Regions from separate parts of the Allorhizobium sp. DMC15 genome, predicted to be linked through region 2. Evidence: predicted binding sites of a transcription regulator. Region 2 holds the regulator's gene; the other holds the start of a gene.
What was found. Region 2 encodes LexA, which represses DNA repair genes until DNA is damaged. Its sites were predicted from a motif close to TGTTCNNNNTGTGTTCNG; they were not measured.
Positions count from the first base shown of each region.

Region 1: a site for LexA is predicted at 1,892-1,909, ahead of ACT53S_RS08130 (DNA polymerase IV). Genes of this name have one in related genera too.

Region 1 is NZ_JBQUZB010000001.1:1,645,821-1,661,153, forward strand. Features, by position in the region: gene ACT53S_RS08125 (YoaK family protein) at 1-595, opposite strand, end outside; gene ACT53S_RS08130 (DNA polymerase IV) at 603-1,889, opposite strand; gene ACT53S_RS08135 (hypothetical protein) at 1,996-2,628, opposite strand; gene ACT53S_RS08140 (DUF3572 domain-containing protein) at 2,628-2,921, opposite strand; gene ACT53S_RS08145 (response regulator) at 3,060-3,431, shown strand; gene ACT53S_RS08150 (PleD family two-component system response regulator) at 3,444-4,817, shown strand; gene rpmG (50S ribosomal protein L33) at 5,528-5,695, opposite strand; gene ACT53S_RS08160 (MFS transporter) at 5,786-6,970, opposite strand; gene ACT53S_RS08165 (DUF983 domain-containing protein) at 7,225-7,659, opposite strand; gene rnr (ribonuclease R) at 7,685-9,940, opposite strand; gene topA (type I DNA topoisomerase) at 10,042-12,732, opposite strand; gene ACT53S_RS08180 (hypothetical protein) at 12,980-13,213, shown strand; gene dprA (DNA-processing protein DprA) at 13,169-14,320, opposite strand; gene plsY (glycerol-3-phosphate 1-O-acyltransferase PlsY) at 14,330-14,941, opposite strand; gene ACT53S_RS08195 (dihydroorotase) at 14,963-15,333, opposite strand, start outside.
Region 2 is NZ_JBQUZB010000003.1:268,155-283,487, forward strand. Features, by position in the region: gene gltA (citrate synthase) at 1-1,191, opposite strand, end outside; gene ACT53S_RS15595 (ComEC/Rec2 family competence protein) at 1,443-3,947, shown strand; gene lexA (transcriptional repressor LexA) at 3,941-4,654, opposite strand; gene ACT53S_RS15605 (DUF1003 domain-containing protein) at 4,868-5,410, shown strand; gene ACT53S_RS15610 (VOC family protein) at 5,434-6,327, shown strand; gene kdsA (3-deoxy-8-phosphooctulonate synthase) at 6,324-7,172, shown strand; gene eno (phosphopyruvate hydratase) at 7,387-8,661, shown strand; gene ACT53S_RS15625 (FtsB family cell division protein) at 8,804-9,121, shown strand; gene pdhA (pyruvate dehydrogenase (acetyl-transferring) E1 component subunit alpha) at 9,271-10,317, shown strand; gene ACT53S_RS15635 (pyruvate dehydrogenase complex E1 component subunit beta) at 10,333-11,739, shown strand; gene ACT53S_RS15640 (pyruvate dehydrogenase complex dihydrolipoamide acetyltransferase) at 11,755-13,095, shown strand; gene ACT53S_RS15645 (SGNH/GDSL hydrolase family protein) at 13,112-13,750, shown strand; gene ACT53S_RS15650 (HP1242/YdcH family protein) at 13,862-14,128, shown strand; gene lpdA (dihydrolipoyl dehydrogenase) at 14,204-15,333, shown strand, end outside.

The sequences.
Region 1 (15,333 bases), on a different contig from region 2:
GGCGGGCGATGCCGAGATAGGCGACCTTGCCGAGTTCGATGCCGATATCGGTGACCATGCCGGTCAGGTGCGTCGTGCGGATGCGGGCGCCGGAGATCTTGGTGATTGTCGCGTTCTGCAATCCCATGATGATGCAGAGCAGCATGGCGGTTGCCGGTGCCACGGCTGCGTCATGCAGCGTTCCCAGGCCGGCAAAGAGGATCAGCAGGCCCGATTCGAGCGCCAACGGATAGGCATATTGCTGGCGTCTCGCATGCCGCCGCGCCCAGTTGATCAGGATTGCCGAACAGGCCGCACCGCAGAGGAAGGAGATGAGCAGAGTGAGACCCGCCCCGACCAGGCCGAACAGCCCGAGCGCGAGATCGTCGGCGATCGACGAGACCACGCCTGTCATATGGGACGTGTAGCGTCCGACGGCGAGGAACCCGCCGGCATTCATGGCGCCGGCGACGAAGGCGAGGATCAGGCCGAGCAACAGATCGTTGCCCCGCCGGCGGTGATAGGAGGCCGCCACCCGGATGTGCCGCCAGCGCCGATCCGCCCGCGACGGGCGCAGCGATGGAGAGTGCGTCGGATGGGGCTGAGGCAGGGCCATGTGGATGTCAGGACCGCTTTGCGGGGAAGGTATATCCGGTTTGTACCGTACCTTTGCCGAACTTGTCGCGTAATTTGTCCATCGCCGCCTCCGCTGCCGCACGCCGCGTCGCCTGCGCGTCGACGAGATCAGGCGGATCGGCCGTTGCCGCATCCTTCAGGTCGCTCACGCCGATGCCGATCAGCCGGAAACGCGTGCCGTCTGCCTCCTTTTCCAAAAGCGCCATGCCGGTGCGGAAAATGCGGTCCGCCAGTTGCGTCGGGTCGTCCAGCCGCCGGTTGCGTGTGCGCGCCTTGAAATCGGCGGTCTTGAGCTTGAGCACGACGGTCTGCCCGGCAATTCCATGCCGTTTCAGTCGCCAGGCGACCTTTTCCGACAGTTCCCGCAGATGGACGATCAGGTCTTCCGGCTTGTTGATGTCGTCGAAAAATGTCGTTTCGGCCGAAACGCTCTTGGCCGGATCATTGGGATGCACGCTGCGATCGTCGATGCCGCGCGACAGCCTGGCGAGCCGCTGCCCCATCACCCCATAGCGCCGCATCAGGTCTGCTTCATCCATGACCTGCAACTGGCCGATGGTCCGGATCCCGTCGGCCTGAAGCGTTGCCGCCAGCGCTTTTCCCACACCCCAGATCAGTGTCACGGGCTTGTCAGCCAGGAAATCGACAGCCTCGGCCGCGCCGATGACGGAGAAACCACGCGGCTTCTGCAGGTCGGAAGCGACCTTCGCGAGGAACTTGCAGTAGGAGAGGCCGACGGAAATGGTGATGCCGATCTCCTGTTCCACGCGCCGTGCAAAGCGCGCCAGAACCCGTGCCGGCGGATCGTGATGCAAAAGTTCCGTGCCGCGCAGTTCGAGGAACGCCTCATCGATCGAGATCGGCTGCACCAGCGGCGTCAATTCCTCCATTAACGCCCGCACCTGCCGCCCGACCCGAACATATTTCTCCATGTCCGGTCTGATCACCACCGCCTGCGGACAGGCCTCAAGCGCCTTGAACATTGGCATGGCCGAGCGCACGCCGTGGATGCGCGCGACATAGCAGGCGGTTGAAACGACGCCGCGTTTGCCGCCTCCGATGATCACGGGCTTGTCGATCAGGTCGGGATTGTCGCGTTTCTCGACCGCCGCATAAAACGCGTCGCAGTCGACATGCGCGAGCGTCAGCTCACGCAATTCCGCATGATAGACCAGACGAGGGCTGCCACAGGCGCGGCAACGCCGCAGCCCATCGGGCTGCTCCTCAAGGCAGTCACGGCAAAAGCCGGGTCGAGGTTGGTCTATCGAGGACATGTGGGAACAAAGGTTGAACGTTTGCACCCTAAGCCGCCCCTTCTTGCCTGGCAAGAGGGATCTGACCGCCGTTTGGCCATGCCGGATGCCACAGCCGAAAAGGCAGTCAGCGGTGAAAATGGGCTTCGATCAGACGGCGCGCCTCAGTCCAGTCCTGCGCCTTCTGGACCGGCGGCTCCGGCTCGGGGGCGTGGCGGAAGATTGCAACATCGGGCGGCATGTAAACGAGCGCACACTCTGCCACATGCTCGCGGACCGAATGCAGATTGCTGACCATGTCGTCGATGAAGGCGACGGGCAGGGGCCGGTTCTCGTGCAGGGCCGCGACGATGGGTCCCTTGGCGTCCTCGCTGGAAATCATCGGATAGGAGAGTGTCAACCGATCGAGAAGCCGGCGTCGGATCTCCGCATGGCGTGGCGGCATCGCGGTCAGGAAGACCAGATCTGCTTCAACTGCCAGCGCATTCAGGCTGTCGACGGCTTCTGCGAAGGGTGTCTGCCAGCGTTCCTGCTCGACGAAGAAGTCGTGGATCAGGTCCTTGACCGCCACCGCATCGAGTGCTCGCGCGGTCGCATCGACAATATTGCCGGTCAGCTTGAACGAACGTGGCAGCAGGGTGAGGCCGCGTTCCAGGAGAAACGCCTCGAAGGGGGTAGCAAATTGCAACACCACGTCGTCCACGTCGCAGACGATCAGCGGCCGGTCAGCAAGCTTGATATGGGCGAGATCGGTCAGCATCAGAACTCGCCCGAATCGAGGCCGGGTCGCACATAGTGGTGATAGGCTGCAACGACCACCTCGGGTTTCGTCGCGGTGGCCTCGCAGAATGCCAAGAGCGTCGGTTCATGCTGCATCAGGAATTCGAGCATGCCGGCGAGAAAACCCGGATCATTGACCGCGTCGCGCATCTGCCCCGGCTGCACCCCGGACAAGGCGAGAAATCGCGACAGCATGTCCGGCTCGCTGGCAAGCCAGCCGAGAACGGCGATGGCCGTATCATCGGCACTTGCAGGTATATCTCTGTTTTTCATAAAGTCTTTTCCTGTTTTCCTGGCAAATTACCGATTTCGAAACCAAATAGCACTAGCATGTAGAGTGACGGAAGATGCGAACTCGCGCCTGGGTCCGGCAATGGAACCCCGCAAGATGCGAGACAAGGGATCGGGTGGATGCCGAAAAAGGTAATGATTGTCGAAGACAACGAGCTCAACATGAAGCTCTTCCGCGATCTTATCGAGGCGTCCGGCTATGAGACGGTGCAGACCCGCAATGGCATGGAGGCCATGGACCTTGCGCGGCGTCACAAGCCGGATCTGATTCTCATGGACATTCAGTTGCCGGAAGTGTCCGGACTGGAAGTGACGAAATGGCTGAAGGATGACCCCGACCTGCATGTGATCCCCGTGATTGCGGTAACCGCCTTCGCCATGAAGGGCGACGAAGAGCGAATTCGTCAGGGTGGTTGCGAAGCCTATGTTTCCAAGCCAATCTCGGTGCCGAAGTTCATCGAGACCATCAAGACCTATCTCGGAGATGCGTGAGGATTAAGGGACATGACTGCGCGCATACTGGTCGTCGACGATATACCCGCCAATGTGAAGCTGCTCGAAGCGCGGCTGATGGCGGAGTATTTCGACGTCCTGACGGCGAACAACGGTTTCGATGCCCTCGATATCTGTGACCGCACCCAGGTCGATGTGATCCTGCTCGATATCATGATGCCGGAAATGGACGGCTTTGAGGTCTGTGAGCGGCTGAAATCCAACCCGCGTACAGCCCATATCCCCGTCGTCATGGTCACCGCGCTCGACCAGCCCTCCGACCGCGTCCGCGGCCTGAAGGCCGGTGCCGACGACTTTCTGACCAAACCGGTCAACGACCTGCAGCTCATTTCGCGGGTGAAGAGCCTGGTCCGGTTGAAGACGCTGAGCGACGAATTGCGTCTGCGCCACGATGGAACGCGTCAGGCCGGCGTCGAGGACGCCCTGCGCCTGACCGACGGCCGGCTCGAGGAGCAGGCCCAGGTCCTGCTCGTCGACAGCCGGGGCGCTTCTCAGGAGCGCATCGTCAAGGCATTGAAGCCGATCGCCGAAGTCAGCGCGCTGTCCGATCCCCAGGCTGCCGTGTTCGAAGCCGCAGAGAACGGCTACGACCTCGTCATCGTCAACAGCAACCTTGCAGATTACGATCCGCTTCGCTTCTGCTCCCAGCTCCGTTCCCTGGAGCGCACACGCTTCATCCCGATCTTGCTGATTACGGAGCAGGGTGACGAACAGATGATCATCCGCGCGCTTGATCTCGGCGTGAACGATTACATCGTGCGTCCGCTCGATCCGAACGAACTCGTCGCCCGCGCGCTGACCCAGGTGCGCCGCAAGCGCTACAATGATCGCCTCCGCAACAGCGTGCGCCAGACGATCGAGCTTGCCGTCACCGACGGCCTGACCGGTCTCCACAATCGTCGTTATCTCGATACCCAGCTGCGCACACTCTTTGCCCGCGCCAAGGTTCGAGGTCGTCCGCTCACCATCTGCATCACCGATATCGACCGCTTCAAGCTGGTCAACGACCAGTTCGGCCACGATGCCGGCGACGAGGTCCTGAAGGAGTTTTCCGGACGGATCAGGTCGACCGTGCGCGGCGCCGATCTGGCCTGCCGCTACGGAGGCGAGGAGTTCGTGGTGGTCATGCCCGACACGCCGGCGGAAGTGGCCGCCAACGTGGCGGAACGCCTGCGCCTGATGATCGAGGCGCGACCCTTCCAGCTGCGTTCGGGCGAGACACCGCTGATGCTGACCGCCTCCATGGGGATCGCCACACTGGGGCCAGGCATCGACACGCCGGAGCAATTGCTCAAGCAGGCCGACAGGGCGCTATACGAAGCCAAGAATTCCGGTCGCAATCGTGTGGTTGCCGCCGCAGCGTGATCTAACCATTCACAGCTTTTTGTGGTGCCGCTTAAGTTGGCGCCTTTCATGCATTTTGCACCGATTTTGGGCAGTTTCAACTGTATCGTTTTGCCGGTGACACTATTGCTGTTCAATAGAATCCGTTGGCTGGCGTCGATCGAGGCGTGTTGCTTCCCGACATAAAGCTGTATCTTTATATTAGATTTATCTTTAATCTCCGCGTGTGCCGCGGGTCGCGGAAAATGCTGCGGCTTGCGGGACTAAATCTGTTGCTTGCAACTTAGACTGTGGGATTGTTCACGGAACAATGTTTACCTGGCGCGTAGCAAGTCTGGTCGAACAAGTCTTCTGTCCCGAATTTAACCATATCAAGAGCATGCAACGTAGGGCAGTTAATAAACTGTTGATTTTTTTCTCTACTTAAGAGAGTTTGACCACATCGAAAAAGACCTCTCCAAGAGGTTCTGGATACCCCATGATGCTCAGGTCCGCCGCATCTCCTGGGTCGTGGGGTCGGTCGGTTGGTGTGCAACGTCAAAACGGTTCCTCGTGCCGTGTTTGCATGCCGACCGACCCCCTATCAGCGAAACACCGGTCTCCCCGTGGGAGGCCGGTGTTTTTGTTTGCGCGAAGGGGAGGGCTCAAGGGGGCACTGGCTCGGATTTGCCAAAGAAAAAGGCGCGTCACAGAGTGACACGCCTTTTTTGTGGAACCGATGGGACCAAATCTTACTTGATCTTGGTTTCCTTGAACTCGACATGCTTCTTCGCAATCGGGTCATACTTGGTCTTCGTCATCTTGTCCGTCATCGTACGGCTGTTCTTCGTGGTAACGTAGAAGAAACCCGTGTCGGCCGTCGACAGAAGCTTGATCTTGATGGTTGTAGCCTTGGCCATGGTCGTCCTGCCTCTAATAAACGAAGCCGTGGACGACCGAACGTGGCCCACGGCAAATCTGGCGCGAAACTACAAATCGCGCCCGAAAAGTCAAGTGCGTTTCGGGTTAAAAAGCAGGCGACCCAAGGAAAGCACGACATAGAGGGCGAAGAAGCCCGCAATTGCCCAGGCAAAACCGTTGTTTCCGGTGAGATCGATGGCCGCGCCGATTGCCTGTGGACCGGCCACCGTGCCGACCGCATAGCAGAAGATGAAGGCGGCATTGGCGGCGGCGAGATCCGCCCCCGTGAGTCGTGCTCCGAGATGGCTGAGCCCGATCGTATAGAGACCCGATACACATCCGCCCCAGAACAGCAGCACGACCGCCATCAACTGCCAGTGGTCGGTGAGCAGCGGCAGCGCCAGCGAGCCGCACAGTCCGATGAAGGCGAGGATGGACAACAGCAGCCTGCGGTCCTTCATGCGGTCGGAGAGCAGCCCCAGCGGGATCTGGAAGACCATATTGCCGATGCCCATCACCGTCAGCAGCAAGGCGGCCTGTGTCTCGGAGAAGCCGGTACGGGTGGCATAGATCGGGAAGAGCGAGAGCCCGCCGGCCTCGACCGCTCCGAAGACGAAGACGGCAACAGTCGCGGTCGGAACGAGGAAGATGTAGCGGAAGAAATGCATCTCCGGCTTTTCGTTCAGCACGGGGCTTTCGAAGCGCGCGATATAGATCGGGATCGCGGCCGCCAGGATGGCTGCGGCACCGACGGCGAAAGGCAACACGCCTTCGCTGCCAATCGCCGAGAAGATCAGCGGTCCGGAGGCAAAGCCGACGGCGAGCATTGTCGCATAGATCCCCATGACCAGCCCGCGCTTGCGCGAGGGAGCGGCCGCATTGATCCAGAATTCAGACAGGATGAAGAGTGTGGTCGTCGCGCCATGGAAGACGATGCGCAGGGGAAACCACATCCAGAACTGCGTGGCGTAATAAAAGCCGACAGCGCTGATCGCCGACAGCAGTACGGCCCAGAGCATGGTCGGTACGACGCCCAGCTTGTGCGCGATCTTGGTGGTGACGGGGGCCGCTGCCATGGCGGCGATCCCGGCCATGGCCGAGTTCAACCCGATCAGTGTCGACGAAATGCCGCGCTTTTCCAAGATAATGCTGAGCAGCGGAAGGCCGAGACCGATGGCAATCCCCACAGCCGAAATGGCCGAGATCGCCGCGATTAGGGACGGCCAATGGATCTCTTCCCGGTCGCCGTTCAGGCAGTCCTTCGACTCAGCCATCATGCACCATCCGAAAATGACCACGCGCCGGGGCCGGGCGGGGCCGCAGCAGACAGAAGTTCGGCATCTTGAATGGCATCGAAGTGTACGAGCTCCCGACCGTGTTTTGAGGGCGCGGCATGTTCACACCGGAAATCGCCTGGCTGTCAACCTGTCCAGCGGGTTTCACCCCGAATCACGCATAGCAGGAAGAGTGATAGTTAAGCGTAAATGGCCACACCGGCATGACGATCGCCGCGCCTCGGATCGGTTGTTCAGTGCTCGTCGATCTCGTCCTGCACGCCGCCGAAGCCATGCATCCGCAGGGCCCATTGCAGCCCGACAACGCCGCCCTTGATCGGTTGGAGGCTCAGGAGCGAAGCCACGATGCCGATCGGCGCCCAGATCGCGAAATGGACCCAGCCCGGCAGCACGAAGACCAGATCGGTCGCCATGAAGCCGCCGACCAGCACATGGCCGAGGATCAGGATGACGAGATAGGCGGGAAGATCGTCGGCCCGATGGTGGTGGTAATCTTCCCCGCAGGCGGCGCAGTTGTCGACGACCTTCAGATACCGACCGAAAAGTCTGCCCTCGCCACAGTTCGGGCAGCGGTTCAGCATGCCACGCTTGATCGAACGCCCCAGCGGGCGCTCCACGTCACTTGCGCCACCGAATTTCGCTGTCAGGTTAGTCTGGTTGACCGTCATCGTGTTTCTCCGGGGCGTATCGATATCACCGTCTCGAACGCGGTGGCCGTGTGCCGGGCTGTTTCCTGCCCCGCCCGCCAGCCTTGTGGAAGGAGCGCGCGCCAACTGGCATCTTGCGCCCTTCGCTCAGCATTTCGAAGCGTAGCGCACCGGCAAGCGGCACGGCTTCCACGAGCCGCACCTCGACGGTGTCGCCGAGCTGATAACCCAATCCAGACTTCTCGCCCGTCAAGGCCTGGTGAGCTTCGTCGTAGATATAGTAGTCCCGTCCGAGAGTTGAAACCGGGATAAAGCCATCTGCGCCAAATTGCGGCAGGCTGATGAAAAGCCCCGACTTGGTGACGCCACCGATCTGGCCCTGGAAATCCTCGCCGATGCGGCCGGCGAGATGATGCGCCACCAGTCGGTTGACGGTATCGCGCTCGGCCGCCATTGCGCGCCGCTCGAAGGTCGAGATCTCGGCGGCGATATCCTCGAGGCTCGCCTCTTCCTCCTGCGTGATCCCGCCTTCACCGAGCCCCAGCGCACCGACCAGCGCGCGGTGCACGATCAAGTCGGCATAACGCCGGATGGGCGAGGTGAAATGCGCGTATTTCATCAGGTTGAGGCCGAAATGGCCGATATTCTCAGGGCTGTAGATCGCCTGGCTCTGGCTGCGCAACACCATCTCGTTGACGATGATCTGGTGCGGTGTGCCCTCGGCCTTTGCGAGGATCCCGTTGAACGAGTTGGACCGCATGTTGCCGCCCTTGACCAGCGACATGCCGAGCGTTGCGAGGAACTCCCGCAGCACCTCCTGCTTGGCGAGTGTCGGCGCATCATGGATGCGGTAGACCAGCTTCTGCCGCTTGGCCTCCAGCGTCTCGGCGGCGGCGACATTCGCCTGGATCATCATTTCTTCGATCAGCTTGTGCGCATCGAGGCGCTCAGGCACGAAGACGCGGTCAACTGTGCCGTCCTCCTTGAGGATGATCTTGCGCTCGGGCATGTCGAGCTCAAGCGGCTGTCGCCGGTCGCGGCCACGCTTGAGGATGGCGTAAGCCGCCCAGAGCGGCTTCAGGATCGGCTCGAGCAGCGGCCCGGCCTTCTCGTCCGGCTGGCCGTCGATCGCCGCCTGTGCCTGCTGGTAGGAGAGCTTGGCCGCACTCTTCATCATGATGCGATGGAAAGTATGGCGCACCTTGCGCCCCTCGGCCGAGAAGACCATGCGCACGGCAAGCGCCGGTCGGTCGACGCCTTCGCGCAGCGAGCAGAGATCGTTGGAAATCCGCTCCGGCAGCATCGGCACGACGCGGTCCGGGAAATAGACCGAATTGCCGCGCTTCAGGGCCTCGCGATCCAGAGCCGATTTCGGTCGGACGTAATAGGAAACATCGGCGATGGCGACGGTCACAATCACACCGCCCGGATTGTCTTGCGAAGCGTCGGGTTCGGCATAGACCGCGTCGTCATGGTCCTTGGCATCATGCGGATCGATGGTGATGAGCGGCACCTGACGCCAGTCCTCGCGGTGCGACATGCTGGCGGCCTCCGCGGCTTCGGCCTCTGCGATCACCGACTGCGGGAAGACGTAGGGGATGCCGTGCGCATGGATGGCGATCATCGAGATCGCCTTCTCCGAAGCGACGGAGCCGACGATGTTCAGCACCCGCGCGCGGGTCAGCCCGAAGCGGGCCGCGCGTGAAACCTCGACCTCGACGAGATCGCCGTCCTTGGCCTCGCCGATATCGGCGGCATCGACCTGCATTTCCTCGCCGCGCCGCTCGATCGGCATCAGGCGTGCGCCACCGTCGCCCATCATCCTGAGCACGCCGAGCACGGCGCCGCGCTGGCGGTCGATCACCTTGATTACGCGCGCCGTGTAAGCCGGGCCGGACCGGTCCTTGTTGGCGAAGATCTTGGCGAGAACCCGATCGCCGAGACCACCGACGGGCGCCTTGCCCTTCGAGCGGTCCGAACTCGATTGCCGGATCAGGACGGCCGGTGCCGCACCGGCGTCTTCGGGCCACTCCGCCGGCCGACCGATCAGCTCGCCGTCCTTGTCGCGCGTGGTGATGTCGAGAACGGTGACCGGGGGCAGGGCACCCGGCCGCGCCAGCGACTTGCGGGTCTTGTTGACGAGCCCGTCATTCTCCAGATCGCGCAGCGCCTGCTTCAGCTCCACCCGCGTATCGCCCTTCAGCCCGAAGGCCTTGGCGATCTCGCGCTTGGAAGCGCGGTCGGGATTGTCGGTGATGAACTGCAGCAGCACCTCGCGCGACGGCACCTCGCCGTGGATGATGGCGTTGCTATTTTCGGCCTTCGCCTTGGCCGCGCCTTCCGCACGCCGGCTCTTGCGGTTGCCGGAGCCGGGTATCTCGGAGGGGTCGCGGAATTTTCTGCTCAAGTCGCACTCTTCTTCGTTGTTGTCTTCGCCTTGGCCGGCGCCTTTGCAGCGGTCTTCGCCTTCGGTTTGGCTGCGGCCTTCTTCGGCTTCGCCTCGGTTGCATCGCCGGCCTTCGCCTTGGCAGCCTTGGCCGGAGCCTTCTTCGCCTTCGTCTTGCCGCCGTCCTTGGCCGCGCGCTCGGCGATCAGCACAAGGGCTTCCTCGACGCTGACCGTCTGCGGATCCTTGCCCTTGGGCAGGGTGGCATTCACCTTGCCCCAGTTGACATAGGGGCCGAAGCGGCCGTCACGAACAGTTATCGCGCCGCCGTCGGGATGTTCCCCGAGTTCCTTCAGAGCAACCGCTGCCGTGCGGCCCCGGCCGCCCGGATTGGCCTTCTTCTCTGCCAGCACGGTCACGGCGCGGTTGATGCCGATCGACAGCACGTCCTCGATGCCTTCGAGATTGGCATAGGTTCCGTCGTGCAGCACGAAGGGTCCGTAGCGTCCGAGACCCGCCGAGATCATCTTGCCGGTTTCCGGATGCGGGCCGACATCGCGCGGCAGCGACAAGAGCGACAGCGCCTTCTCGAAATCGATGTCGGCAGGTGCCCAGCCTTTCGGCAGCGACGAACGCTTGGCGTCCTTGCCGTCGCCCCGCTGAACGTAAGGCCCGAACCGGCCGGAACGCAGCGTGATCTCCTCGTCCGTCACCGGATCCTTGCCGAGCGCCCGGGGCTCGTTGTTGCCATTGGCCTCGGCTTCAGCGCCACCTTCGGACGTCAGCTGCCGGGTGTAATTGCACTCGGGATAATTCGAGCAGCCGACGAAGGCGCCGTATTTGCCGAGTTTGAGCGACAGGTTGCCCGTGCCGCAGACCTGGCAGATACGCGGATCCGAGCCGTCTTCGCGCTTCGGGAAGACCAGCGGCGCCAGGGCCTCGTTCAGCGCGTCGAGCACATTGGTGACGCGCAGTTCCTTGGTGTCTTCGATCTGCGAGAAGAAATCGTTCCAGAAGTCGCGCAGCACGTCCTTCCAGTTGAGCTCGCCGGCCGAGATCTTGTCGAGCTTCTCTTCGAGATCGGCTGTGAAATCGTATTCGACATACTTCGTGAAGAAGTTTTCCAAGAACGCCGTCACCAGACGGCCCTTCGAATGCGGCACCAGCTTGCGCTTGTCGGTGATGACGTATTCGCGGTCGCTGAGCGTCTTCAGCGTCGCGGCATAAGTCGAGGGACGGCCGATGCCGAGCTCTTCCATCTTCTTGATCAGAGAGGCTTCCGAATAACGCGGCGGGGGCTCGGTGAAATGCTGGCTCGCATTCACCTTCTGCTTGGCCAGTGCTTCGCGGGCATTGATCTCCGGCAGGCGGCCATCCTCGTCGTCACCGTCCTCGGCCGGTTCGCCGTCTTCGCGCTGGTCGGTATAGGCGGCAATGAAGCCGTCGAAGCGGATGACGGAACCGACGGCGCGCAGGCCGGCCTTTTCGCCCTTGTTGTCGGCCAGGATCTCGACCGTTGTGCGCTCGATTTCGGCCGATGCCATCTGGCTGGCGATGCCGCGCTTCCAGATCAGGTCGTAGAGGCGCTGCTGATCGGCGTCGAGGAAGCGACGAACCTTGTCCGGTGAGCGGTTGAAGTCGGTCGGGCGAATGGCTTCATGCGCTTCCTGGGCGTTTTTCGCCTTGGTCGAGTAGAAGCGCGGCTTCTCCGGCACGTAGCGCGGGCCGAACTGGTCGGCGACGGCGCCGCGCGCAGCCTCGATTGCTTCGGGAGCCATCTGCACGCCATCGGTACGCATATAGGTAATGAGACCGACGGTCTCGCCGCCGATGTCGATGCCTTCATAAAGCTTCTGCGCCACCTGCATGGTGCGCGAGGCCGAGAAGCCGAGCTTCGACGACGCAGCCTGCTGCAGGGTGGAGGTTGTGAACGGAGGGCCAGGATTGCGCTTGACCGGCTTTGCCTCCACGCTGTCGACGGCGAAGGCAGCACCTTCGAGCAGTGCCTTGATGCCGGCCGCCTGCTCGCCATTGGTCACCGAGTTGCGCTGCATGCGCTTGCCCTGGTGCGAAACGAGCTTCGCCTCGAATTCGTCGCCGCGCGGTGTCTTCAGGAGCGCCGAGATGTTCCAGTATTCTTCCGCGACGAAACGCTCGATCTCGGTCTCGCGGTCGCAGACGAGACGCAGCGCAACAGACTGCACGCGCCCGGCAGACCGTGCACCTGGCAGCTTGCGCCATAGAACCGGTGAGAGATTGAAGCCGACGAGATAGTCGAGGGCGCGGCGCGCGAGATAGGCGTCGACCAGCGGCGTGTCGATGTCACGCGGATTGGCCATGGCGTCGAGCACGGCCTTCTTGGTGATGGCGTTGAAGACAACCCGCTTGACCGGCTTGTCGCCGATCACCCTTTTCTTCTTCAAAAGGTCGAGCACGTGCCAGGAAATCGCTTCCCCTTCACGATCCGGGTCAGTCGCGAGGAACACGCCGTCGGAGGATTTCACCGCGTCCGCGATGTCCTTCATCCGCTTCTGCGAGGCGGTGTCGACCTCCCACAGCATTTCGAAATCCTGGTCCGGAAGCACGGAGCCGTCCTTGGCCGGAAGATCGCGCACATGGCCGAACGAGGCGAGCACCTTGTATCCGGATCCCAGATACTTGTTGATCGTCTTGGCCTTTGCCGGAGATTCTACGACTACGACGTTCATACTTCACTGCACCTTTACAGCTCTCACAACCGGTGGCACCGCGCCACCGCCTTGGAAAACCGACGCTCCGACATGGAGGGCGAAACGCCTGCGGTCAAGAGGTATGGCCGATTTTCCGGAAATGCAACGTAACACAACCAAAGGGGGAGTTAGGTTGGATTGCAATCTATAATAAATGATGTATTGTATTTTACGAAGAAACTGTGAGGCCGAGAAACACGGGCTTGCACAGCGACGGGCGCAGAAAATGGCACGAGAAAACGGCGAGACGAACGGTCGCGGCAACCGCACAATGGAGAACATCGCCTACATCCGCCAGATGCTGGGGGAGTTGCGCGCGGTTGCGGAGAACGAGGGGGCGGACATGCTCTGCTACCTCATCGAAATGGCTTATGTCGAAGCCGGTGACGTTCACGCCGGAAGACGCGCCCTGTCTCTATTGCATGGAGAGAGACACAAATCCCCCCGTATGCCGTTCTAACCGGCCGGCCAGATCCAGTTCCAGAAGCACGAGATAGACCGTCGAGGCGGGCAGACTGGTGTGGCGGATGATGTCGTCGATCTCGACCGGCGTCGGCCCGAGTGCCTGCACGATCGTCATCCGCTCGTCTTCGTTCGGGGGCGGTGCCAGCATGCGCTCTGCCCCATCGTCGAAAGGTTCGTCCGCCTCAGGCTGAGTGAAGAGATCGACTTCGGAAATCGGCGCCAGGGCCTGCAATACGTCGAGAGCCCGTGTCGTCACCGTCGCTCCGTCCTTCAGCAGTCCGTTGGTGCCTTCGCAGCGCGGATCGAGCGGCGAGCCGGGGACCGCGAAGACCAGCCGGCCGAACTCACCCGCCAGCCGTGCCGTGATCAGAGAACCAGATCGCGCCGCCGCCTCGATCACCACAATTCCCAGTGCAATCCCGGCGATAAGCCGGTTGCGTCTGGGAAAATCGCGCGCGCGCGGTTCCCAGCCGAACGGCATTTCGGAGACGGCGAGCCCCCGCCCGTCGCAGATCGCCCTCAGCAGATCGATATTCTCCGGCGGGTATGGTTGGTCGAGCCCACCGGCCATTGCGGCGATTGTGCCCGTCTCGACACTTGCCCGATGCGCGGCGGCATCGATCCCGCGGGCGAGGCCGGAGACGATCCCATAACCGGAGTTGCCGATCTCCCGCGCCATCATCGCGGCGAATTTGGCGCCGCTGATTGAGGCATTGCGTGAGCCGACGATGCCCACGGCGGGCAGCGTTGCAACCGCAAGATCACCTTTGACCGCGAGGAGGGGAGGAGCGGCGTCGATTTGCCGGAGCGCCGGCGGATAGTCGGGCTCGCCGATGCCGATGAACCGCGCACCAAATCGCCGGGCGATATCGATCTCGCGTTCGGCGTCGGCCACGGACGCAATACGGATGGAGCGGGAGGATCCGCCCCGCCGCGAAAGTTCCGGGAGGGCGTCGAGTGCGGCCTCGGCCGTCCCGAAATGATTGATCAGATCGCGGAATGTGGCGGGGCCGACATTGTCGCTGCGGATCAGCCGCAGCCAGGCGATCCTCTGTCGATCCGTCAGCGCAATCCCTTTTCGTCCTGCACCGACTGACCCCATGGCTCCCCTTTAGCCTTTTTGGCCGATTTTGCCTTCCGTGCCCGCAATCAGGCGCTCGATATTCGCCTTGTGCCGCCAATAGGTGATGACGGTCATGATGGCAGTGACGAGGGCGGCTTCTTCAACCCCGAGTATCCACAATGCAACCGGAATGACAAGTGTGGCAACAAGGGCCGACAAAGACGAGTAACGGGTGATGAAGGCCACCGAGAGCCAGGCGGCAGCAAAGACGAGAACCATCAGCGGGGCGACACCGAGCAGCGTGCCGATATAGGTCGCGACACCTTTTCCGCCCTTGAATCCGAGCCAGACAGGGAAGAGGTGGCCGATGAAGGCAGCAAAGCCGCCGAACAGGCCGGCATTGTGGCCGAAGACCGCATGCGCAATCAGGGCTGCCGCGGTGGCCTTTAGCGCGTCCAGAAGCAGTGTGGCGGCGGCCAGCTTCTTGTTGCCGGTCCGCAGAACATTGGTTGCGCCGATATTGCCCGAACCGATCGAACGAAGGTCACCGAGACCGGCCATCTTTGTCAGCACCAGACCGAAGGGGATAGAGCCCAGCAGGTAGCCGAATACGAGAACGATGGCGAGATTGCCCCAGCCGAGAGCGGAAAAGTCGATCATGGGTGTCCGTGTCCCTGTTCGTTAAAGGCTATGGACGCACTGGCCGGCGACATAGGTCGCAACAGCGCGTCCCGAGAAGCGGGCATCTTCGAACGGCGTGTTTTTCGAACGCGCCAGCAGGCTGTCGCGCGACACCAGCCACGGCTCGTCGAGATCGATGAGCGCGATATCGCCAGGCGCGCCAGGCTTCAGCGTGCCGCCCGGAAGTCCGAAGATCTCAGCCGTCCGCGTCGACATGGCGTCGATCAGCCGCATCAGCGGCACCTGGCCGGCATGGTGCAGGCGAAGGGCGGCCGACAGCATGGTCTCAAGCCCGATCGCGCCGTCCGCTGCCTCGCCGAAGGGCAGGCGCTTGGTGTCGACATCCTGCGGGTCGTGCGAGGAAACGATGA
Region 2 (15,333 bases):
CCACTGCGCGATCCAGCCAACGGTACGGGCCAGCGCGAAGAGAACGGTGAACATGGTCGTCGGGAAGCCGAGTGCGCGCAGCGTGATGCCGGAGTAGAAGTCGACGTTCGGGTAGAGCTTCTTCTCGATGAAATAAGGGTCGTTGAGCGCGATCTTCTCGAGCTCGAGCGCCACCTTCATCAACGGGTCGTCGCCATGGCCGGTCGCTTCCAGCACCTCGTACATGGTCTTCTGCATGATCTTGGCGCGCGGATCGTAGTTCTTGTAGACGCGGTGACCGAAGCCCATCAGGCGGAACGGATCGTTCTTGTCCTTGGCCTTGGCGATGTATTCCGGAATGCGGTCGACCGAGCCGATTTCCATCAGCATGTTGAGCGCCGCTTCGTTGGCGCCACCATGGGCCGGACCCCAGAGGCAGGCGATGCCGGCTGCGATGCAGGCAAACGGGTTGGCGCCCGACGAACCGGCAAGACGTACGGTCGAGGTCGACGCGTTCTGCTCATGATCGGCATGCAGGATGAAGATACGGTCCATGGCGCGCGCCAGAACCGGGTTCACCTTGTACTCTTCGCACGGCACGGCAAAGCACATGCGCAGGAAGTTGGACGCATAGTCGAGATCGTTCTTCGGGTAAACGAACGGCTGGCCGATATGGTACTTGTAGGCCATGGCGGCGATCGTCGGCATCTTCGCGATCATCCGCAGCGAGGCGACCATGCGCTGATGCGGATCCGTGATGTCGGTCGAGTCGTGATAGAAGGCCGAGAGCGCACCGACAGTGCCGACCATGACAGCCATCGGATGGGCGTCGCGGCGATAGCCGGAGAAGAACTTGCTCATCTGCTCATGCACCATGGTGTGGTGCGTGACGCGGTAGTCGAAGTCTTTCTTCTGCGCCGGCGTCGGCAGTTCGCCGTAGAGCAGCAGATAGCAGACTTCCAGGAAGTCGCCCTTGTCGGCGAGCTGTTCGATCGGATAGCCGCGATGCAGCAGCGTGCCTTCGTCGCCATCGATATAGGTGATCTTGGATTCGCAGGATGCCGTGGACGTGAAGCCCGGGTCGTAGGTGAAGGTGCCCGTGTGCTTGTACAGGGCGCCGATGTCGATGACATCAGGGCCGATCGTGCCGGCCTTGACGCTCAGGTCGACCGTCTTGTCACCGAGTTTCAAAGTAGCGCTTTTGTCCGTCATGCTGATCCTCCGGAAGTGGCGGGAAGGCGTCTCCGAAAAGCCGCCATCGGTTAAGCGTGTGATGTAGCTATATGATACGGAAGTTAATGCCAAGCTATCCAAAGGGCAAATTGTGCGTTGCGAAATCGGCACCAATCGAACCGGACGGTTCTAATCGATTTGCACGTTAGATTGCGCTTGCAGCAAAGCTTCATGCACGCTTTGATTGTTGTTGGGCGTGGTGTTTTTCCCCATCAGCAGGGTTGCTTCAAGTGTTGTATCGACCGGAGGAGAAGCTGGACATCGAAGGGGAGGGCGCGCTCGCGCCACCCAGGGATCCAACGCCTGCTTTACCCAGCCATTCTGCGATAGCTCGGCCGACAACAGACAGGATAGACCGACTGGTCGAACAGTCCCGGCGACGAGCTCACGGTGTCCGCCAGGCGATCGAATGGGAGGGCCGGCAGGGGCACTTCTTTCATTTCGTACCCGTATGCATCGGGCTTGGCGCTCTGTGCTGGTTCAATCTCCCTGCGCCGCCCGCCGCGGAGATCCTGCTTTTCCTTGCCGCTTTGGCCGCAAGCGCTCTCTTCATGACCCTTGCCGGCACGATGAGCCGCGCCCTGTCGCTCTCCGCCCTTCTTGCCATCGCCGGCATGGTGTTGGCCGAGGCTGAAAACTGGAGAGCCGCGACGATCCTTCTCGATTCTCCCGTGGTGACCACGGTCACCGGCCAGGTGGAGCGGCGGGAGGCGGGGTCGGCCGGCGAATGGCGCTATGTCATCCGCGTGGCGGCGACCGCCGAGCCGGCTCTGCGCCGCGCGCCGCAGCGCATTTCGGTCTTGGCCCGAAGCCAACATGAGGGGTTCAGGATCGGCGAGGGCATCACCGGCCGTCTGCGGTTGTCGCCGCCGTCGGGCCCGGCGCTGCCCGGTCTCAACGATTTTGCCTTTCAGAGCTATTATGCCGGGATTGGCGCGGTGGGGTTCTTTCTTGGCGCTCCGGAACGGCCGGCGACGGCTGCCTCGCCGGTCGTGGACCCGTGGACCCGGCTGGATCGATGGCTGTTTTCCCTGCGCGACCGGATCTCCGATCGTATCCATGCCGTACTGCCCGGCGATACCGGCGCATTCGCCGCATCCATCATCACCGGTGAACGGCGCTCGATGTCGCAGGAGGCGACGGATGCGTTACGGCTTTCGGGGCTTGCCCATATCACCGCGATCTCCGGTCTCAACATGGCGCTTGCCGCCGGTATCTTCTTTGTCGGCCTGCGGGCACTGTTGAGCCTCCTTCCGGGTTTAGCGCAGCACTATTCCATAAAGAAAATCGCAGCCGCCGGCGCACTTCTGGCGGCGACCGCCTATGTCCTCATATCCGGTTACCAGGTTTCGGCATTGCGCGCCTATCTGATGACCGCGATCTTGCTGGTTGCCGTGCTGATCGACCGGCCCGCGATCAGTCTGCGCAACCTGTCTGTCGCGGCGATCCTGATCCTGGTCGTGCAGCCTTCCGCCGTCATGGGGCCGAGTTTTCAGATGTCTTTTGCCGCGACGGCAGCCCTGATCGCTGGCTATGCAGCCTGGCGCACGAGGCCGCGCACCCTCTGGCCGGCTCCCCAATCGGTCCCGGGCAAACTGGCAAGCTTTGTGCTGAAATTCGTCGGTGGGACGCTCGCCACATCCCTGATTGGCGGTTTGTCGACGGCCATTTTTGCGGTCACGCATTTCCATCGCCTGTCCATGCACGGGCTTGAGGCCAATCTGGCGGCCATGCCGCTGATCTCGATCGTGGTCATGCCGGCCGGCTTCATCGCCATGCTGATGATGCCGCTCGGCCTTGATGCCCCATTCTTTTGGATCATGGGTCTCGGACTTGATCTCGTCCTGCAGGTTGCGCACACCGTCGCCGGCTGGGATGAGGCGGCGCTCATCCCGCGTCAGCCGGGCTGGTTTCCAGCACTCACCGTGACCGCGCTCCTGCTGATCACGTTACTGCATACGCGGCTACGGCACGCCGGGAGCGTTCTCTTGATCGTCACGCTGGCTGCGTCCTGGCTGCGTCCAGCAGATAGGCCGGCCGATCTGCTGGTCAGCGAGGATGGCCGCCTCGTCGCGTTTTGGCCGAGGCCGCGAAGCGATGCTGAGGCGAAGACCCTCGCTACCAACCGCGTGCGTCCATCGACCTTCCTTTTTGACCAGTGGAAGCCTGCGCTCGGTGTCGAAAATCATCGGCCACCGGACCAAACAGACGCACTCGTCCTCCCGCCACCGGCCGATTGGAAAAAGGAGGAGACATGGGATGCGGTGACAAAACAACAGGCAGGCAAGGTATTGGACCAACTGGCAGGATCCGCCGCGGGCGACCGCTTCACCTGCGCTCGCGGTGCCTGTGCGGCAAAGATTGCCGGCCTCTGGACCGTGCTCGTCATCGACCGCGCCGATATTGCCGGCCTCGCCTGTGACGTCGCCGACATCGTTGTGCTCGGCGTCCGCAGCCGCCTGACCCGCTGCAATTCAGGCGCGATCTTGATCAGCGAAACGACATTGCGCGCAAGCGGCGCTCTCGAGTTGCGGCTTGGTGATCGCCACGAAAGAAAAATCGAAGTCACGTCAGCGCTGGCAGGCCCGCCACGCCCATGGACGGTGCATCGCCTCTACGACTGGCGAACCGGGGGGACTGCCTCCCAACACGGTTTCAAGGCCGCCCTTTTGGCAACCAGACCCCAGCCTCTGGCCGCCACGACATCAGATGACGGCGCGGCGACGGATCAGTGATAGCGCCGGATCAGGCCGACAAGCTTCCCTTGGATCTTGACCCGGTCCGGCGGGAAAATGCGTGTCTCGTAGGCCGGGTTGGCAGCCTCCAGCGCGATCGAGGCACCACGGCGGCGAAACCGCTTCAGTGTTGCTTCCTCGTCATCGACCAATGCCACGATGATGTCGCCGGGATTGGCGTTCGAGGCGTTGCGGATGATCACGGTATCGCCGTCGAGAATACCGGCATCAATCATCGAATCGCCCTTGACCTCCAGGGCATAGTGTTCGCCAGAACCGATCATCTCAGCCGGAACGGTAATGTCATGCGTGTTGTTCTGGATAGCCGAGATCGGCACGCCGGCGGCGATGCGCCCCATGACAGGCACGCTGACCGACGCATTCTGATCGTCGTTGCTGGGACGCGCCGGGGCAGGCGGCGGCGTCTTTCCCAGGCTGCCTTCGATGACGCTTGGCGCAAACCCACGCCGCGGTTGCAGGCTGGGCGTATAGGCCTCCGGTAGCTTGATCACTTCAAGAGCACGCGCGCGGTTGGGAAGCCGCCGGATGAAGCCCCGTTCTTCAAGCGCCGTGATGAGCCTGTGAATGCCGGACTTCGATGCCAGGTCGAGGGCGTCCTTCATCTCGTCGAAGGACGGAGGCACACCCGATTCTTTCATCCGCTCGTGAATGAAGAGAAGCAGTTCCTGTTGCTTGCGCGTCAGCATATGCGGGGCCCCGTTTGTGAAACAAATCCAGAACAGACACTATATGTTCCATATGTGTTCCGCAAGTAGATAAATTTCCGTGAACAACCCGTATGAAAATGCGATAGGCGTCTTCGGCCGGGTGCTGGCAACCTTGCATGTCCGATCGATGCTGGCAGCCAGACAGCCGGGAGCAAGTCCGAGCAACGAATTGAAATCTCTGTGAGTTACACCATGCTGAAAGACTTGGAGAACACTCTGCTCGGGAAGCAGGCCGACCAACTGACATCGGCAGAGAAGAAGGTTCTGGTCAAGGCTCGCCAGCGCCGAACGGTGTCGACCAATGCCGGCGAGGACTTTCTCGCCGGGGCAAGTTTCGGTCAGCGTCTGGCCGATTCGATTGCCCGGATCGGCGGCTCCTGGAGCTTCATCATTGGCTTCGTTGTCTTCCTCCTCGCCTGGGTTGTTCTCAACACGGTGATCCTGGTAGCCCGTCCGTTTGACGCCTACCCCTTCATCTTTTTGAACCTGATCCTCTCGATGGTGGCCGCCATTCAGGCGCCGATCATCATGATGAGCCAGAACCGCCAGGCCGAGCGTGACCGCTTCATGGCCGCGAAGGACTATGAGATCAATCTGAAGGCCGAGATCGAGGTTCTCGCGCTCCACCACAAGATCGATGAGCAGGTGTTGAAGGAATTGCGCGACACCCGGGCCGAGATCGATGCGCTCCGTGAGGCGATCGAGGCCCTTACAAAGCGCTCGGGTAATTCCTAGTTTGGTCGTAACGGAGTATCTTCATGTCGCCTGTTCCCGCTTTGCCGCGCGCTTTGGACCACCTTGTGCTGCCGGTGATCGATCTCGTTACTGCCAGACAGCGGCTAAGCCGCCTTGGGTTCACCGTGGCAGCCGATGCTCGTCACCCTTTCGGCACTGAAAACGCCTGTGTTTTCTTCCGCGACGACACCTATCTCGAACCGCTTGCCGTCGGCAGCCGGGAAGACTGTCTGTCGGCGGTGCGGGCCGGGAATGTTTTTGTCGCGCGTGACCAGGCTTTTCGGTTCCGAAGGGGCGAGGGTCTCTCGGCAATCGTCGTCAAGACCGATGACGCCGGAGCAGATCATGCGAGCTTTGTCGCCGAAGGTTTGAGCGGTGGTGAACTGCTGGGCTTTTCGCGCGAGTTTCGCTTTCCCAATGGCCGCAAAGTAGAGGGATCTTTTCGGCTGGCCTTCGCCGCCGATCTGCGCTCGCCCGACTTTTTTGCTTTCGCCTGTGAGCGCGTGAACCCCTTGCCCGCCGATCGCGGTGCTTTGCTGGACCACGCCAACGCGGCAGCAGGCCTGAGAGGCGTGGTGCTGTGCGAGAATAATCCGAGCGATTTCCAGTATCTGTTGGAGACGGCGCTGCGGCAGCGCGACGTCACGGCCGATTCTTTCGGACTATCGATCGAAGCGGCCAATGCCAGGGTCGATGTCCTGACACCAGATGGACTGTCGGCTCGATACGGGTTCTCGGATGCGCGCGAAGAACGGGGTCTGCTCGGGGCGGTGGTTGTGGTCGCGAGCCGTGATCTCGGCGTGACAGAAGCCTGCCTCGCTGCTAATGGCGTCCGCTATCACAAAACAGGAGCGCGCCTCGTTGTCGCGCCGGAGAAAGGCCAGGGTGTCGCCTTCGCCTTCGAGGAGTTGAAATGAGCACTGTGACCAATTCCGAAGTCGTCGTCGGTGAAGGCGAGGGCCGGGCCGTCTTCTCGCAGAAGGGCCGCTTCGCCCTGATTGCCGGCCCTTGCCAGATGGAGAGCCGCGATCATGCGTTCATGATCGCCGGTCGTCTGGTGGAGCTGTGCCGCGAGCTTGGCCTCGGCCTCGTGTACAAGTCCTCCTTCGACAAGGCGAACCGCACCTCGCTGTCGGCTGAGCGCGGCATCGGTCTGGAAAAGGCAATGGAAGTCTTCGCCGACATCAAGAAGGAATACGGCATCCCGGTGCTGACGGACATCCACACGGAAGAACAGTGCGCGGCCGTCGCCCCGACGGTCGACGTCCTGCAGATCCCGGCCTTCCTCTGCCGCCAGACCGATCTCTTGGTCGCCGCGGCCAAGACCGGCCGCGTGGTGAACGTCAAGAAGGGCCAGTTCCTGGCGCCCTGGGACATGAAGAACGTGCTGAACAAGCTCAATGCCAGCGGCAATCCGAATGTCCTCCTCTGCGAGCGCGGCGCCTCCTTCGGTTACAACACGCTGGTCTCCGACATGCGCTCGCTGCCGATCATGGCGGGTATGGGTGCGCCGGTGGTCTTTGATGCCACGCATTCGGTGCAGCAGCCGGGCGGGCAGGGCGGCTCCTCCGGCGGCCAGCGCGAATTCGTTGAAACGCTCGCCCGTGCGGCGGTCGCCGTTGGCGTCGGCGGTCTCTTTGTCGAGACCCATCAGGATCCGGACAATGCGCCGTCCGATGGACCGAACATGGTTCAGATCGACAACATGCGCCGTCTTCTCGAAAAACTGATCGCCTTTGACGACATAGCCAAGGCCGTTTGACACACTTTCCCGGCGCTTCAATCGGCTAAAGAAGATGCAGCGCCGGGAATGCCGCTTTAAATCGATTAGATTTTCGTTCATCCCGCTTCCGATCCGTCATTGTATTTTCCCGATCATCGGGTAAGACAGGGTGACTCACAGGCAGGTCCGCGGGCGTCGCGCCAGGGTGATCGGCCGCCGAGCCTTGTCCAATTTCCGTCTACAGGGAGCGAACATGACCGCCATTACCGACATCATCGGCCGCGAGATCCTCGACAGCCGTGGCAACCCGACCGTCGAGGTCGACGTCTATCTCGAAGACGGCAGCTTCGGCCGCGCCGCGGTTCCTTCGGGCGCGTCCACCGGTGCGCATGAAGCCGTCGAACTGCGCGATGGTGGCTCGCGTTACCTCGGCAAGGGCGTCGAAAAGGCCGTCGAAGCCGTCAACGGCGAGATCTATGATGCGATCGGCGGTCACGAAGCCGAGAACCAGATCCAGATCGACAATCTGATGATCGCGCTCGACGGCACGCCGAACAAGGCTCGTCTTGGCGCCAACGCCATCCTCGGCGTATCGCTCGCTGTCGCCAAGGCTGCCGCTCAGTCGGCCGGCCTGCCGCTCTACCGTTATGTCGGCGGCCCGAACGCCCATGTCCTGCCGGTTCCGATGATGAACATCATCAACGGCGGCGCTCATGCCGACAACCCGATCGACTTCCAGGAGTTCATGATCGTGCCGGTTGGTGCCGAGACCATCCGCGACGCAGTCCGCATGGGTTCGGAAGTCTTCCACACCCTGAAGAAGCAGCTCGCAGCCGACGGCCACAACACGAACGTCGGTGACGAAGGCGGCTTCGCGCCGGGTCTCGCTTCGGCGCCTGCCGCGCTCGACTTCATCATGAAGTCGATCGAGAAGGCCGGCTACCGTCCGGGCGAAGACATGCACATCGCGCTCGACTGCGCCTCGACCGAATTCTTCAAGGACGGCAAGTATGTTCTCGAAGGCGAAGGCCGCACGCTGGAGCCGGAAGCCATGGCGGAATATCTCGCCGAGCTTGCTGCCAAATACCCGATCTTTTCGATCGAAGACGGCATGGCCGAAGACGACTGGGACGGCTGGAAGACCTTGACCGACAAGATCGGCAAGAAGGTTCAGCTCGTCGGCGACGACCTCTTCGTCACCAATTCGGCCCGCCTGCGCGACGGTATCAAGATGGGCGTCGCCAACTCGATCCTCGTCAAGGTCAACCAGATAGGTTCGCTGTCGGAAACCCTCGACGCCGTGTCGACCGCACACCGCGCGGCTTACACCGCCGTCATGTCGCACCGCTCGGGCGAGACCGAGGATTCAACGATTGCCGATCTCGCGGTTGCCACCAACTGCGGTCAGATCAAGACCGGTTCGCTCGCCCGCTCGGACCGCACCGCGAAATACAACCAGCTCATCCGCATCGAGGAAGAGCTCGGTCCGCAGGCGGTTTATGCCGGGACATCCATCCTGCGCGGTTGATCGTTGTAGACAACACTGAATTTTAAGCCCGCGCCGGGCAACCGGCGCGGGCTTTTCATTGCCAGTCATTTTCGGTCAACGATCGGTTAAGACATCCCCGCTACTTTGAGCGAAAGTTACGCGTTTTAAGGCAGTTGTCGGCATGTGGACCAGGCATCACAAGAAGAAGAAATACGGACGTCTTGCCCTCCCTGCCATCACCGTCGCCTTCCTTTCCTACTTCGGATATCATTCGGTGCATGGCGACTATGGCCTCAAAGCAGGTCAGCAGTTCGATCGGCTCCAGCTGGCTCGAACGGCTGAGCTCGATAAGCTCGTGAAGCAGCGCATGCAGCTGGAGAAAGAGGTGAGCCTGCTCAGCGACGGCTCGCTCGATGAAGATATCATCGACGAAAAGGCGCGTTACCAGCTGAATATGTCGCGCCCCGATGAAATCGTGATATTCAACACCTATTTCTGATAAACCGGGATTAGGTTAATTACAGATTTCATATATTTTACAGATGCTTGGTTTGAATATGACCTATGCATTTCTGGCATTGCGGATGCCTGTTTTCTTCCCTATTCTACACCCAACAACAGACCAACCATAACCCACGGGAGGGATGAATGGCGCCGCGCAAATCCGCGACTGCGACCGGTCGTAAGCCTTCGGCCAAGCCTGCCAAGAAAGAACTGACCACCGGTGTAATCGCCGAATTCGACAAGGCGCAGGAGCTCGCGTCCTATCGTGAAATGCTGTTGATCCGCCGTTTCGAAGAAAAGGCCGGCCAGCTTTACGGCATGGGCTTCATCGGCGGCTTCTGTCACCTGTATATCGGCCAGGAAGCTGTCGTTGTCGGCATGCAGATGGCCCTGAAGGAAGGCGATCAGGTCATTACAGGCTATCGTGACCACGGCCATATGTTGGCCTGCGGCATGAGCGCCCGTGGCGTGATGGCCGAACTGACCGGGCGTCGGGGCGGCCTGTCGAAGGGCAAGGGCGGCTCGATGCACATGTTCTCCAAGGAGAAGCATTTCTACGGCGGTCACGGTATCGTCGGTGCGCAGGTGTCGCTCGGCACCGGTCTCGCCTTCGCCAACAAGTATCGCGGCAATGACAATGTCTCGCTCGCCTATTTCGGCGACGGCGCTGCGAACCAGGGCCAGGTTTACGAGAGCTTCAATATGGCTCGCTTGTGGAACCTGCCGGTGATCTACATCATCGAAAACAACCGTTACGCCATGGGCACTTCCGTCTCGCGCGCATCGGCCCAGACCGACTTCTCCCAGCGCGGCGTGTCCTTCAACATTCCGGGCATCCAGGTGGACGGCATGGACGTGCGCGCCGTGAAGGCTGCGGCCGACCAGGCGGTCGAGCATTGCCGCGCCGGCAAGGGCCCTGTCATCCTGGAGATGCAGACCTACCGTTATCGTGGCCACTCCATGTCCGACCCGGCCAAGTATCGCTCCAAGGACGAAGTGCAGAAGATGCGCTCCGAGCACGACCCGATCGAACAGGTCCGCGCCCGTCTGCTCGAGAAGGGCTGGGCGACCGAAGACGACCTGAAGGCCATCGATAAGGACGTCCGCGATATCGTTGCCGACAGTGCCGATTTCGCCCAGGCCGATCCGGAGCCGGATGCATCCGAGCTCTACACCGACATCTTGCTGTAATCGGGGAGGGAACCCATGCCGATCGAAATCCTCATGCCCGCCCTGTCTCCGACCATGGAAGAGGGTACGCTCTCCAAGTGGGTCAAGCAGGAAGGTGACACCATCAAGTCCGGCGACGTGATCGCCGAAATCGAAACCGACAAGGCGACGATGGAAGTCGAAGCCGTCGACGAAGGCGTGCTGGGCAAGATCCTGATTGCTGCCGGCACGGAAAACGTCAAGGTCAACACGGCGATCGCGGTCCTGCTGCAGGATGGCGAACGTGCCGATGCGGTGGTTGCTCCGAAGAAGGATGCCGATACGCCCGCCGCGACCGCCGACGCCACTGGCGGCAAGGCCCGCGAAGCCGCAGACGAGCCGTCGTCGAAGTCCGACAACACCGTTCCGGCCGCACCCAAGGTGGACGTCGCTGCCGATCCGGATATTCCGGCCGGCACAGAAATGGTGACGATGACGGTGCGTGAGGCGCTGCGCGAGGCGATGGCCGAAGAAATGCGCGCCAATCCGGACGTCTTCATCATGGGTGAAGAAGTCGCCGAGTATCAGGGCGCCTACAAGATCACGCAGGGCTTGCTGGCTGAATTCGGTCCTCGTCGTGTCGTCGATACGCCGATCACCGAACACGGCTTTGCCGGCGTCGGCGTCGGTGCCGCCATGGCCGGTCTGCGCCCGATCATCGAGTTCATGACCTTCAACTTCGCCATGCAGGCGATTGACCAGATCATCAACTCGGCCGCCAAGACGCTCTACATGTCCGGTGGCCAGATGGGGGCGCCGATCGTCTTCCGCGGCCCGAACGGCGCGGCTGCCCGTGTTGCTGCGCAGCACAGCCAGGACTATGCCGCCTGGTACAGCCAGATCCCGGGCCTCAAGGTCGTCATGCCCTACACGGCAGCCGACGCCAAGGGCCTGTTGAAGGCCGCGATCCGTGATCCGAACCCGATCATCTTCCTCGAAAACGAAATTCTGTACGGTCAGTCGTTCGAGGTTCCGAAGCTCGACGACTTCGTCCTGCCGATCGGCAAGGCGCGCATCCATAAGACCGGCAAGGACGCGACGATCGTCTCCTGGGGCATCGGCATGACCTATTCGGTCAAGGCGGTGGCCGAGCTGGAGAAGGAAGGTATCGACGTCGAACTGATCGACCTGCGCACCATCCGTCCGATGGACCTGCCGACGGTCATCGAATCGGTCAAGAAGACCGGCCGCCTCGTCACCGTCGAGGAAGGTTATCCGCAGTCGTCGGTCGGCACGGAAATCGCTACCCGCGTGATGCAGCAGGCCTTCGATTATCTCGACGCGCCGATCCTGACGATCGCCGGCAAGGACGTGCCGATGCCTTACGCGGCGAACCTCGAAAAGCTCGCTCTGCCGAATGTCGGCGAAGTGGTCCAGGCGGTGAAGACCGTCTGCTACAAATAAGGGGAGGGTAGGTCCATGCCGATCAACATCACCATGCCGGCACTCTCTCCCACGATGGAAGAGGGCAATCTGGCCAAGTGGCTGGTCAAGGAAGGCGACAAGGTCAAGTCGGGCGATGTCATCGCCGAGATCGAAACCGACAAGGCGACCATGGAAGTGGAAGCCGTCGATGAAGGTACGGTGGCGAAGATCGTCGTTCCGGCCGGCACCGAAGCCGTCAAGGTCAACGCCCTGATCGCCATCCTCGCCGCCGATGGCGAAGATGTCGCCGCAGCCGCTGCTGGCGGCGGTTCGGCCCCTGCCGCCCCGAAGGCAGATGCCGCACCAGCACCGAAGGCGGCGGAAGCTGCTCCGGCCCAGGCTGCAGCACCGGCTGCTCCGGCACCGGCCGCCGCACCCGCAACGGCGTCTTCCGGCGACCGCGTCTTCGCATCTCCGCTGGCCCGTCGTCTGGCCAAGGAAGCCGGCCTCGATCTGAAGGCCGTGTCCGGTTCTGGTCCGAAGGGCCGCGTGGTCAAGAGCGACATCGAAAAGGCCGTCAGCACCGGCGGTGGCAAGCCGGCTCAGGCTGCCGCACCGGCTGCAGCGGCTGCTCCGGCTCCGGTACTCGCCAAGGGCGCTTCCGATGAAGCCGTCCTCAAGCTGTTCGAAGCCGGGTCTTACGACCTTGTGCCGCATGACGGCATGCGCAAGACGATTGCCAAGCGCTTGCAGGAGTCGAAGCAGACCATCCCGCATTTCTACGTCTCCGTAGATTGCGAACTGGATGCGCTGCTGGCCCTGCGTGCCCAGCTCAACGATGCCGCCCCCCGCAAGGAAGGTGCGCCGGCCTACAAGCTCTCGGTCAACGACATGGTCATCAAGGCCATGGCGCTCGCCCTGCGTGACGTGCCGGATGCCAACGTTTCCTGGACGGACACGAACATGGTCAAGCACAAGCATGCCGATGTAGGCGTTGCCGTCTCGATCTCCGGCGGCCTGATCACACCGATCATCCGCAAGGCTGAGACCAAGACCCTGTCTGCCATCTCCAACGAGATGAAGGATCTCGGCAAGCGGGCCAAGGACCGCAAGCTGAAGCCGGAGGAGTATCAGGGCGGCACCACCGCCGTGTCCAACATGGGCATGATGGGCGTCAAGAACTTCGCCGCCGTCGTCAACCCGCCGCATGCGACCATTCTGGCCGTGGGCGCGGGCGAGGAGCGCGTCGTGGTCAAGAACGGCGAGATGAAGGTGGCGAACGTCATGACCGTGACGCTCTCGACCGACCACCGCGCCGTCGACGGTGCGCTCGGTGCCGAACTGCTCGGCGCCTTCAAGCGCTACATCGAAAACCCGATGGGCATGCTGGTCTGATCGAGGGGGCGGTGCGATGAAGACCGTTCTCGCTTACGGCGACAGCCTGACATGGGGATACGACCCGGTAAATCTGGGTCGGCATGCTCATGAGGATCGCTGGACGAGCGTCTTGCAGAAGGCGCTCGGTCACGGGGTGCGGGTGATCGCCGAGGGCCTGAACGGACGGACCACCGCTTATGACGATCATCTCGCGGACTGCGAACGCAATGGCGTGAAGCTCTTGCCGAGCATCCTCGAGACGCACAAGCCGATCGATCTCGTGATCTTCCTGCTCGGCACGAACGACATGAAGCGCGGGATCGGCGGCTCGGCGATCGCCGCGACCAAAGGGATCGACCGGCTGATCAAGCTGGTCCGGCATCATGACTGGGGTTTTGGCTACGAAGGGCCGGACATCCTGCTCGTATCGCCGCCGGCGATCTGTGAAACCGCCAACGTGCACTTCGCCGCCATGTTCAAGGGTGGTCTGGAAGAATCCGCGATGCTGGCGAGCTATTACAGTGACCTCGCCGACGAAACCGGCTGTGGCTTCTTTGATGCCGGATCGGTGGCAAAGACCACGCCGCTGGACGGCATTCATCTGGACGCCGAAAATACCCGTGCCATCGGACGCGGTCTGGAGCCAATCGTCCGGATGATGCTCGGACTTTGAAGAAAAACCTGCGGCCCGAAATCTCCGTCGGGGCGCGTTGATCAAAATCAAGGAGGTCTTGTGCGCTGCGTCTAACCTGAACTCATCAACCCCGACAGAGGAGATGGGATCATGTCGAACACACCGCACGAACTGGCAGCGGAATTCCCGGAACACGTCGCGCTGATGCGTCATCTGAAGGAAACGGATGGACATTTCGCCAGGCTGTTCGAGGCCTATCATGAGGTCAACGGGGTCATACACAGGGCCGAGACGAATATAGAGCCTGCAGACGACTTCCATGTCGTTGAACTCCGTAAGAAGCGGATGCAGCTCAAGGATGAAATCTACGGGATGCTGGTTCGTCATGAACCGGAGGCCGAGACACCCGCAGCCTGAGGGTCTCGCTTCCTGTCCCGAAACGGGCCTCCGCTTGAGCGGGGGCTCGCAGCAAACCGAGGAGTGGAAGCGCCCATGTCGAATGCTTACGACGTCATCATCATTGGCTCCGGCCCCGGCGGTTATGTGACCGCCATCCGTGCCGCCCAGCTCGGCCTGAAGACCGCGATCGTCGAACGCGAGCATCTCGGCGGCATCTGCCTCAACTGGGGCTGCATCCCGACCAAGGCACTGCTGCGCTCGGCCGAAATTCTCGACCATGCCAACCACGCCAAGGCCTATGGCCTGACGCTGAACGGCACGATGACCGCCGACGTCAAGGACGTGGTCGCCCGTTCGCGTGGCGTCTCGGCCCGCCTGAACGGTGGCGTCGCCTTCCTGATGAAGAAGAACAAGATCGACGTCATCTGGGGCGAGGCCAAGCTTTCCAAGCCCGGCGAAGTCGTCGTCGGCAAGATGACCAAGCCCGTCGTCGAGCCGCAGAACCCGGTTCCGAAGGGTGTGCTGGGCGAGGGCACCTACACCGCCAAACACATCATCGTCGCGACGGGCGCGCGCCCGCGTGCGCTTCCGGGCATCGAGCCGGATGGCAAGCTGATCTGGACCTATTTTGAAGCGATGAAGCCGGACTTCATGCCGAAGTCGCTGGTCGTCATGGGCTCGGGCGCGATCGGCATCGAGTTCGCCTCCTTCTACCGCTCCATGGGCGTGGATGTCACCGTCGTCGAACTGATGCCGAACATCATGCCGGTCGAGGACGTGGAAATCTCCACCTTCGCCCGCAAGCAGCTGGAAAAGCGCGGCCTGAAGATCATCACCGAGGCCAAGGTCTCGAAGGTCGAGAAGGGCGCCAACTCCATCACCGCCCATGTCGAGACGAAAGATGGCAAGGTCCAGACGATCACCGCTGACCGCCTGATCTCCGCCGTGGGTGTTCAGGGCAATATCGAGAACCTGGGCCTTGAAACCCTCGGCGTGAAGACGGATCGCGGCTGCATCGTCATCGACGGCTACGGCAAGACCAATGTGCCGGGCCTCTACGCGATCGGCGACGTTGCCGGCCCGCCGATGCTCGCCCACAAGGCCGAGCACGAAGGCGTCATCTGCATCGAGAAGATCGCTGGTGTTCCGGGTGTGCATCCGATGGACAAGGCGAAGATCCCGGGCTGCACCTATTGCAACCCGCAGGTTGCCTCTGTCGGCCT